One region of the Brucella sp. NBRC 12953 genome, then DNA from elsewhere that is predicted to be linked to it. Evidence: predicted binding sites of a transcription regulator. Region 1 holds the regulator's gene; the other holds the start of a gene.

Region 1 (5,107 bases):
AACCCGGCAAGCGTCAAGCGCCAGCTGGTTGGCGTGTTCTCGGCAGAATGGGTTGAGCCTTTGGCTCAGGTTCTCAAAGAACTGGGCTCTGAAACCGCCTGGGTGGTCTATGGCGATGGTCTCGATGAGATGACCACGGCAGGCACCACAAAGGTTGCAGCACTTGAAAACGGCACTATTCGTACTTTTGAGATTACACCAGAAGACGTTGGCCTTCGTCGGGTCGATATGTCGGAGCTCAAGGGTGGAGAGGCCGAAGTTAACGCAAAGGCGCTGCTTGGTGTTCTTGAAGGTGCACAGAACGCATATCGCGATATTGTGCTCTTGAACTCTGCCGCAGCACTGGTGATTTCCGGCAAGGCGAAAGACCTGAAAGACGGCATTGCTCTTGCAGCGCAGTCAATCGACAGCGGAGCAGCTTTAGCCGTTCTGCAAAAGGTCATTGCTGTGTCAAACGATAACCCGCTCTGACGGAGAGGATCAAACCATGTCCACCGACATTTTGCGGAAAATCGAAGCTTACAAGCGCGAGGAAATCGCTGCTGCCAAGGCTCGTCTTCCACTCGAAGAAGTGAAGGCGCAGGCCAAGGATCAGCCTACAACACGCGGCTTTCTCAAGGCACTGGAAGCCAAGCGCGCCGCCAACAAGTTCGCGCTCATTGCTGAAATCAAGAAGGCGAGCCCTTCCAAAGGCCTCATCCGCCCTGATTTTGATCCGCCAGCGCTGGCCAAGGCTTATGAAGACGGCGGCGCGGCCTGCCTGTCCGTTCTCACGGATACGCCATCTTTTCAGGGCGCGCCGGAGTTTCTGACAGCGGCACGCAATGCCTGCTCGCTGCCCGCCTTGCGTAAGGATTTTCTCTTCGACACCTATCAGGTCTATGAAGCGCGCAGCTGGGGTGCAGATTGTATCCTCATCATTCTGGCAAGCGTCGATGATGATCTGGCCAAAGCGCTCGAAGAAACCGCTTTCGAACTCGGCATGGATGCTCTCATTGAAGTCCATGACGAAGAAGAAACCGAACGCGCGCTGAAGCTTTCATCGCGTCTCGTTGGCGTCAACAATCGCAATCTGCGGACGTTTGAAGTCGATCTTGCTGTTTCCGAACGCCTCGCAAAAATGGTACCTTCGGACCGTCTTCTGGTCGGCGAAAGCGGCATCTTCACCCATGACGATTGCCTGCGTCTTGAAAAGTCGGATATCGGCACATTCCTCATCGGCGAAAGCCTGATGCGCAAGGATGATGTTGCTCAAGCAACCCGCGAACTTCTGACCGGCAAGGTGTAAGCCATGACAGCCAAACTCACCCATATCGACCAGACTGGCGCCGCCCATATGGTCGATGTCGGCGATAAGGCTGAGACTGAACGCCAGGCAACGGCTGAAGGTGCAGTCAAAATGAAGCCAGAAACTCTGGCCCTCATTCTGGAAGGCAATGCCGCAAAAGGCGACGTTATCGGTGCTGCCCGTCTGGCGGGCATTATGGCCGCGAAGAAGACTGCCGATCTCATTCCGCTTTGCCACCCTTTAATGTTAACAAAGGTCTCGGTGGACATCGAGACCGACCATACGCTCCCCGGCCTTCGCGTCTCTGCGACTGCGAAGCTGAAAGGCCGCACGGGAGTTGAGATGGAAGCGCTGACTGCCGTATCAGTCACCTGCCTGACAATCTATGACATGGCGAAGGCCGTTGATCGCCACATGGAAATTACCGATATTCGCGTTTCCGCAAAAAGTGGTGGCAAATCGGGCGACTGGAAAGCCTGATTTTCAAACGAACTTGCGGCAAATCAATTCATGGCCGCAGTTAATCTGCTTTAAGCAGCGAAGCATTTCCGGCATGAGCATTTAGCAGCCTGTGTGAGATAATGCGCAGAACAAGCGAAATAACGAGATTATTTTCTACGAGAGGAAGCCAATGTCCCTTCTCCCGGTCGATGAAGCCCTTGCACGTATCCTGAGCTCGGCAGAGCCACACGGTTCTGAGCAGGTTCCTTTGACTTCAGCCGGTGGACGCGTCGTTGCTGAACCTGTGAAAGCTCACCTTCTGCAACCTCCCTTTGATTGCTCTGCTATGGATGGCTATGCGCTGATCGCACCTGAAAACATCAGCTATCCGCTTGAACTGACGGTAATTGGCGAATCAGCAGCCGGTAAGCGTTTCGATGGGCAGCTGGGCGAAGGTCAGGCGGTCCGCATTTTCACCGGCGCACCAATGCCAGCAGGTGCAGATAGCATCGTTATTCAGGAAGACACGGAGCGCTTCGGCGACAAGCTGACGATCCGGCAAGGCCTCGATAAAGGTCGGCACATTCGTCGGGCGGGTCTCGATTTCGCACCCGCCGATGTTGTTCTTCCGGTTGGCAAGGCACTCGACGCCCCGGCACTTTCCCTTGCTGCGGCCAGTGGCAACGCAGCCATCTCCGTTTTCAAACAGCCCCGCATTGCAATACTCGCGACTGGAGACGAGCTCGTCCCGCCCGGTACAGTTCCCGGCCCGGACCAGATTGTCGCCTCCAACAGCGTCGGCATCGCCGAAATCGTTCGCCGCGCAGGCGGCAGGCCTGAAGATATGGGCATTATTATCGACGACCCTGCGAAGATCGAATCCGCAATTAGTGCCGTTCTCGAAGATGGCATCGATGTTCTTGTGACGATTGGCGGCGCGTCGGTTGGAGATCGCGATTACGTTCACGGGGCTTTACAGAATTGTGGTGTCGATCTCGACTTCTGGAAGATCGCGATGCGCCCGGGTAAACCGCTGATGTATGGTCGCAAGACAGTTTCGGGTAAAACCGTGCATGTCATCGGTCTGCCGGGTAATCCGGTTTCAAGCCTTGTCTGCAGTCTCGTATTTCTGCGCCCATTGGTGGCAAAGCTATCGGGCACTGACTTAACTGCAGATATTCGTCCCGCGAAATTTGGTCAGCCAATGAATGCAAACGATCATCGTAGGGACTTTGTTCGTGCGACGGTCGAAAAGGCAATCGACGGCACATTGATTGTAAAGCCATTTCCAGTTCAGGATTCTTCAATGCTTTCTGCTCTTGTGCGTTCCAATGCACTACTGATCAGAGAAGAAAATGCGCCAGCTGCAGCGCTTGGAGATGCTTGCACAATATTGATGCTGTAACGAACGGCATCAATTCCCGCCCTCATTAATCATTTTAAAACCATTGCAGAACAAGACTGGAACATATAGTGTTCGTTCTGGTTTTGTTTTTATTTGATTCTGGTTTGGAGGGTGTAGCGCATGTTGACCCGTAAGCAGCACGAGCTTCTGCTGTTCATTCATGAACGTCTTAAAGAGACGGGCATCCCTCCGTCTTTTGACGAGATGAAAGAGGCTCTCGATCTAGCCTCGAAATCGGGCATTCATCGCCTCATCACGGCCTTGGAAGAACGTGGCTTTATCCGCAGACTTCCTAACAGAGCACGCGCTCTGGAAGTCCTGCGGTTGCCAGATTCGATAGCACCGGGCTTGAACTCGCAGAAGAAGTTCGCTCCGAGCGTCATCGAAGGAAGCCTTGGTAAAGCTCCCCCTCCTCCACCGGCACGCCCTGCTCCGGTCATGGCGGACAATGATTCCTCAACAATGGTTTCTGTGCCTATGATGGGACGCATCGCTGCCGGTGTGCCGATCTCGGCAATCCAGAATCAGACACACTCACTGAGCCTTCCTCCGGAAATGCTGGGTGCCGGTGAACACTACGCTTTGGAAGTCAAAGGCGATTCGATGATCGACGCCGGTATTTTTGACGGCGATACAGTCATCATTAAACGCGGTGATACAGCCAATCCGGGTGAAATTGTCGTCGCACTGGTGGACGACGAAGAAGCGACATTGAAGCGTTTTCGCCGCAAAGGCGCTTCCATCGCGCTGGAAGCAGCAAACCCGGCTTACGAAACCCGCATCTTCGGACCTGACCGCGTGCGCGTTCAGGGCAAGCTTATCGGTCTGATCCGACGCTATTAAATCTTACACATAACCGCTGCACTTCCGTGAGATATGTGGCGGTTAATGTTCATAGTATTTCCGGCAAAAGTGCGAAGCGTCTCCGCAGGGAAATCGGTTCGCCGGACTGATTTCTTTTCCTGCTGCGATGCGTCGGATAATGCGTAAAAACAATCAGTTATAGCGGTTCCAACGATTCATTCTTAGCTGGAACGGCTGTAAGTCTGCCAGAAAACCATGAACTAGAGCGGTTCTGACTTATCTTTAAAAGCTGGAGCCGCTTCGAGCTTAGAGTTCTTTTCAGAGCCAGCCTTCTTTTGATATTCGCGCTCAGCTAGCCCCCGCGCTGCTCGCGAATAAAGACGATGAAGGTGCCAAGGCCTCGCTGGCGCATCAATGGCAAAGCTCAAATGATCTGCATAGCCGGCTAATTTACGAGATTTTGCGGGTTCGAATCGGTAGATTTTATCTTCGTTGTCGACTTCGTGGACAGCCGAAACTGTTGCAGCTTCGCCTTTCGAGGACTCCTTCTTCTGCCCCAGCCTTAGTTCAAGCGTTCCCTTTAAGGCAAGCTCTTTTCGATCCACCACAAGCACATCAGGGCGCTCGCAGCTCAGATTTTTGCCTGCTATCGCGAGAACGACGATATCGCCAATATTGCAGGCGATGTCCTTCATCTCTTCCTGCGCGGTATAAGCAAACATCCGCCCGTCCTGCAAAGGGATCGTACACAGTCCCTCTTCGCAGACAAACGCATCAGTGGCGGATACCAGCTTCTGCTTTTTTACAATCTGCGGCGGAATAAACGTTTCGATCAAATAGGCTGTCTGCCAGTTTTGACCTGTGAATTTTGGCGGCCTGCTGCGATTGGCTGCGAAATTGCCATCAGGTAGGCGCACGGCCACAAATTTTGCATCCTCGCTAACGAGAATGTCTGGCAATGGCGGTCGTATAAAAACGACAAGCCCGGCAATGACAAAGGGTAAAGCCAGCCATCGCAACCGGGTCGTGGAAACAACCGCGATAACAAGCGCTACGGTCCAGAGGATAAGCGTGCTTGCAGGCATGACGCCCGGATTGCCGTCAGGAGAAAAGCTAGCGACCAAACTTGCAATATGCCTGACCAATAGGACACCAAATCCCATGATCTG
Region 2 (5,107 bases), on a different contig from region 1:
TACCGTCAGAAAATAAGGGGCGTATTTCATGATGCGGATGAGGTTGAGCTCGTGTCGTACCGTTTTCAGCACCTCGGGCGGTAGGCCTTCCGGATATCGTTCGGGCACGCATTGCCACACGTAATGTTCAAGCGACGCCTGGGCGTCCTTGCCCGGCACAATCGCTTCCTCGGGATATTGGTAGGTCAGTTCCTCAAGCGAGAACTTGCATCTGCTAACGATCTCCATTGTTCGTGCCAAGGCGTCGCGATAGCGCGGAAACAGTCGCTCCATCTCCTCCGGCGGTTTCAAATATCGATCGGCATGTCTCTCACGCTCGAAGCCCACATCGTCAATGGTTGTGTTATTGCGGATGCAAGTGACGATATCCTGCAACTGTCGCCGGCCCGGTTCGTGGAACAGCACATCATTCGTGACAACAGTCTTCACCCTGAAACGCACCGCGAGATTTGAGATTTCATGCAGCCGCATCTGGTCATTGGGACGTCGCCGCAAACACAATGAAACATATGCGCGATCACCAAAGACCTCTGCCATCTTCCGCAGGCGCACCGCGCAGATATCGTCCGCAAGATCGGGCACGAGAATGCCGATCATTTCATCGGAATAGGCAATGACATCGTCCCAGGAAAGGATGCAGTTATTCTTGCCGCCTCTGGACTTGCCAAGCGTGATTAGCCGGGTGAGCCGGGAATATGCTGCTCGACTTGTCGGATAGACGAGTATGGACATGCCGTCAGCAAGGTCGAGCCGACAGCCGACGACCAGCCGCAAGCCGGTAGCGCGCGACGCTTCCAGCGCCCGGACAATCCCCGCCAGACTGTTGCGATCAACAACACCAATGGCATCGATGCCCAGGATTTTGGCGGTATCGAACAGTTCCTGCGCCGATGATGCGCCGCGCAGGAAGGAAAAATGCGTTGTGACCTGAAGCTCGGCATATCTCATGCGAATATCCCGTGCATGAACCAACGGTGGCTTCCGGTTTCGGGATCGACGCCATCACCGGACCGAAACACCCATAGGCGCTCGCCTCTGTCATCCTCGACAACAAAGTAATCCCGCACAGCGTCCATTTCGCTATCGCGTTGCCACCATTCGCCAAATATCCGTTCCGGTCCATCGGCCCGTTTCACCTTACGACGCTTGCCGCGCCAAGTGATGGAAACAGGCGGATGGTCAGGCATGAGCGCAATGACCTCGATCACCTCCGGTCGAACGAGCAATCTCACTGGCCTGCGCCAGTGATGAACCCACGATACCCCGACCGGCTCAGCGGCGGCATTGATCCGCCCGACAGATCGTTCGGGAACGTCCGAGGCAACCGGGGCAACACGAAAAACTCTGTGGCCGCGGTTTCCATAGATGTCTATCAGCGGCGAAACGTCAGTGACATCTTCCTCTACAAAGGAAGACGAGGACTGCACCTCCTCAAGCGGCTCAGACATCACAGCGACCAACGTCAGCTTCTCAATTCCGAAACCGGGTTCGATCTTTTCTGTCCGATCACGAAACAGCTTTGTCAGCCATGCTACATCACGAGCCGGTTTGACAGTGCCTGCCCGAATGGCCTGACGGGTGCCGTCGACCTTGTCGACAATCAGGTCCGCCCGACGCACACCAAGGCCCTGTTTCTGAAGCCCGTCAATAAGCTGGATGACCAAACGGCCAACATATTTATTGATGGTCTCAGCAGCACCGATCGGCTCTGGAAACGATCGGCTCACTTCAATCAGGTCCGCTGTACGAATGGGCTCAATCGGTTCGGAAAGGCGGCCGAACATCTGGTCAAGCCGACGGCCGATTTCCGGACCGAAGCGCAGTGTCAGTGGTGCGCGAGGGGTATTCGCCAATTCACCTATGGTTCGGAAACCAAGCGTGCGCAAATCACCGATTATCTTCTCTGGCAGACGCAGCTGCGAAATCGGCAATTGTTCGACGGCGCGCACCGTTTCGCCAATCGGTACGATAACGGTCTCGCGATGAATGGCACGGGCGCAAGCATGTGCAGCTCCCCAGGTATCGGCAACGGACACCCTTGCGGTTAGCTGTTTCGCACGAAACTGGTTGGCGATCTTTGTGACCATGGGCAATTCACCACCCTGCAGATGGTCAGCACCTTCCGTATCCATAACGATGCCATCGGCACCATCCACAGCGACTATCGGAGAATACTGAGTCAACGCCCAGAGGGTGATCCGCTCAAGTGCCGCCGCATCGAAACCGGGATTTGAATCAACCATCATCAGACCACCAAACAGTGCCTGCGCTTTCGCAGCCGGCATCCCGACATGCACGCCCACTTTTTTTGCAGCAGCATCTGCGGCAGACACCCATCGTTTCGAACCACTCTTCGCTATCACAGCGATAGCCTGTTCAGGCGGAATGGACGGATTGGCCCGACGAATGCGATCTGTCGGCAGATTGGGTAGATATATCGAGACAACCCTTGTCATCAGACGCCCTCACGAGAAACTCAGCACATTCACCCGCTTTCACGCGCATCAGTTCCAGGAGCCATCGCGGCCGTCCTACACCCGGAACTGGCAAATCATCCGATGGCATCACGCTCACCCGCCACCTTGTTGTCGACGCAGTCGGTTGCCCGAAATCACCAGCTTCCGTTTGCCGCCGCCATCGACGGACCGCCAAAGCCATTGTTCCTGACTTCTCGGCCGCAAGCTGCAGCCGCCGCGATGCCACCATCGGCAACCGAACGACTTCACCGACGACCGCGCCAAGACCGCCAAACGACAGCCCCTCCTCCATATTGGCCAAAACATCTTCTTCTTTGTCGGACTCAACAAAGATCACCCGATCAGAATGCAGGCCAACCTGGGCAAGCGCAGGAAAGAAAAGGTCAGGCCGCGTCAGACACCAAACAATGGGTCCCTTTGTTCGCGCCGCGATACCAGCAACACAAAGGGCCGCGGCTGCGCCATCGACCGTACCCGCGCCACCACCGGCAAACTCATGCAGCGCACCATATGCAAGTCCGCCACCGGGTAGGACAGCGTCGATCTCTGGCACGCCAAACGCCAGGCAACCGGCTTTCCGCACATGACCGGTTTCCAACAACGCGATACGCTCACGCAGATCTATGAGAACGCTTTCAAGGGCAGCAGTCATCCGTCACGGCTCCCTTCAAGGTCGTGTTAGCAGGCTGAGATCAGTTTGCATATTTGCATATGTTCTGTTTTTGTTCCAGCTTAACAAAAGAGTCAAGCGGCAAGAAACGCAGGAATATTATCCCAATCCATCGAAATGCGGAGAAACCTCTTGAGAATCAGCCGAGTAGCGATTTCCAAATAATTGCACTCTCTCCCGGCGCTTTTGACCTCATCGGTGGATTACGGGGATGCCGCCGTCGAACGCGCAGAGATGGACCCGGAACATAATCATCTCGATGATCTCCTGAAGTAGGAGCCGCCGTGATATCATTGCCTGAACCAAAGCCCGGCCTTGTCGTGCGTTATGACTACCTCTGGACACATGAAGCGGCGCGCGGTCAGGTTCAAGGCAAGGATCGCCCGGCCCGTCTTGTCGCAGCCAGCGACAACGCCGTGCGTCCTCGCTACGTCGTCCTGCTCCCGATCACCCATACACCACCATCGGGCGATACGGTCAGGATTGAAATTCCGGCAAAGGTGAAGCGGGCGATAGGCCTTAACGACGCACCGAGCTGGGTGATCGTTTCGGAACACAATACCGACGAATGGTCGAATGTAGTCTGTCGCCTTGTTGATTGCCGCTGAGAAGTGACCCGGTTTGGGGTGATATTTCCATTTAGAATTGACCCATGTTTGAACCTTCCCTCGTTTGTTTTTCAGCGAGGGCTATGGAGTGATCGACATGGCATTATTGAGCGTTATCCGACGCTGGCATTACCGGGACGAACTATCGATCCGCGAGATTGCCCGACGAACGGGCTTATCGCGGAACACCATTCGCAAGTACTTGCGTCTCAATGGCGTCGAGCCAAAGTTTCAGGTTCCGGACAGGCCAAGCAAACTCGACCTATTTTCTGACCGATTGACCGCATGGTTAAAGTCTGAAGATCATAAACCGCGCAAACAAAAGCGCGCGGTGAAGCAGATGCACGCTGACCTTGTCGCTCTGGGCTATGAGGGATCATACAGTCGCGTTGCCACCTTTGCCCGCGAGTGGAAGGCCGATCTTCATATGCACAACCAGACATCAGGCCGGGGCACGTTTGTCCCTTTGAGCTTTGATGCTGGAGAAGCATTTCAATTTGACTGGTCGGAAGACTGGGCAATTATCGGCAATGAGCGGACAAAGCTTCAGGTCGCCCGTACCAAGCTTAGTTATTCCAGGGCCTTTATCGTTCGCGCCTATCTCACACAGTCCCACGAGATGTTGTTTGACGCTCACAACCATGCATTCCAAGTGCTTGGTGGTGTTCCACGACGCGGCATTTATGACAATATGCGTACAGCCATCGATAAGGTCGGGCGAGGCAAAGAGCGTGACGTCAATATCCGCTTTCAAGCGATGGCCAGCCACTATCTGTTTGAACCAGACTTCTGCAACCCAGCATCGGGTTGGGAGAAGGGACAGATTGAGAAGAATGTTCAGGATTCTCGGCATCGGTTCTTTCAACCCGTTCCACGATTTGCTTCGCTGGATGAACTGAACGACTGGTTGGAAGAGCGTTGCAAGTTTTTCTGGGCAACCACAACGCATGGTAAAATGCGCGGCAGCATAGCCGATCTTTGGGCTTAAGAAGTCCAGACCCTTATGCCCGTTTCCCGATCTTTTGATGGCTTTGTCGAATATACCAAGCGCGTATCACCGACCTGCCTCGTTCACTTTGATCGTACGCGTTATAGTGTCCCGGCATCCTTTGCCAATCGCCCTGTAAGCCTGCGTGTCTATCCTGATCGTGTCGTGATCGCTGCTGAAGGGCAGATCATTTGCGAGCATTCACGCATCTTCAATCGCTCTCACGAAGCACCAGGTCAAACCGTCTATGATTGGCGGCACTATTTGTCGGTCATTCAGCGAAAGCCCGGCGCATTGCGCAATGGCGCTCCTTTCACGGAGCTGCCTGAAGCGTTTCGCACACTCCAGCTTCATCTGTTGAAGA

What was found. The regulator LexA, encoded in region 1, represses DNA repair genes until DNA is damaged. The targets are predictions, from matches to a motif close to TGTTCNNNNTGTGTTCNG.
Region 2: the regulator LexA is predicted to act here: its motif matches at 3,190-3,207, upstream of ABWV94_RS22830 (ImuA family protein).

Annotation. Positions count from the first base shown of each region.
Region 1 is NZ_BAABSV010000001.1:708,601-713,707, forward strand. It holds gene trpD (anthranilate phosphoribosyltransferase) at 1-471, shown strand, start outside; gene trpC (indole-3-glycerol phosphate synthase TrpC) at 488-1,288, shown strand; gene moaC (cyclic pyranopterin monophosphate synthase MoaC) at 1,292-1,768, shown strand; gene ABWV94_RS03455 (molybdopterin molybdotransferase MoeA) at 1,920-3,134, shown strand; gene lexA (transcriptional repressor LexA) at 3,255-3,977, shown strand; gene ABWV94_RS03465 (ComEC/Rec2 family competence protein) at 4,199-5,107, opposite strand, start outside.
Region 2 is NZ_BAABSV010000015.1:40,280-45,386, reverse strand. It holds gene ABWV94_RS22840 (error-prone DNA polymerase) at 1-948, opposite strand, end outside; gene ABWV94_RS22835 (Y-family DNA polymerase) at 945-2,456, opposite strand; gene ABWV94_RS22830 (ImuA family protein) at 2,377-3,129, opposite strand; gene ABWV94_RS22825 (hypothetical protein) at 3,432-3,755, shown strand; partial or broken gene istA (IS21 family transposase) at 3,853-5,107, shown strand, end outside.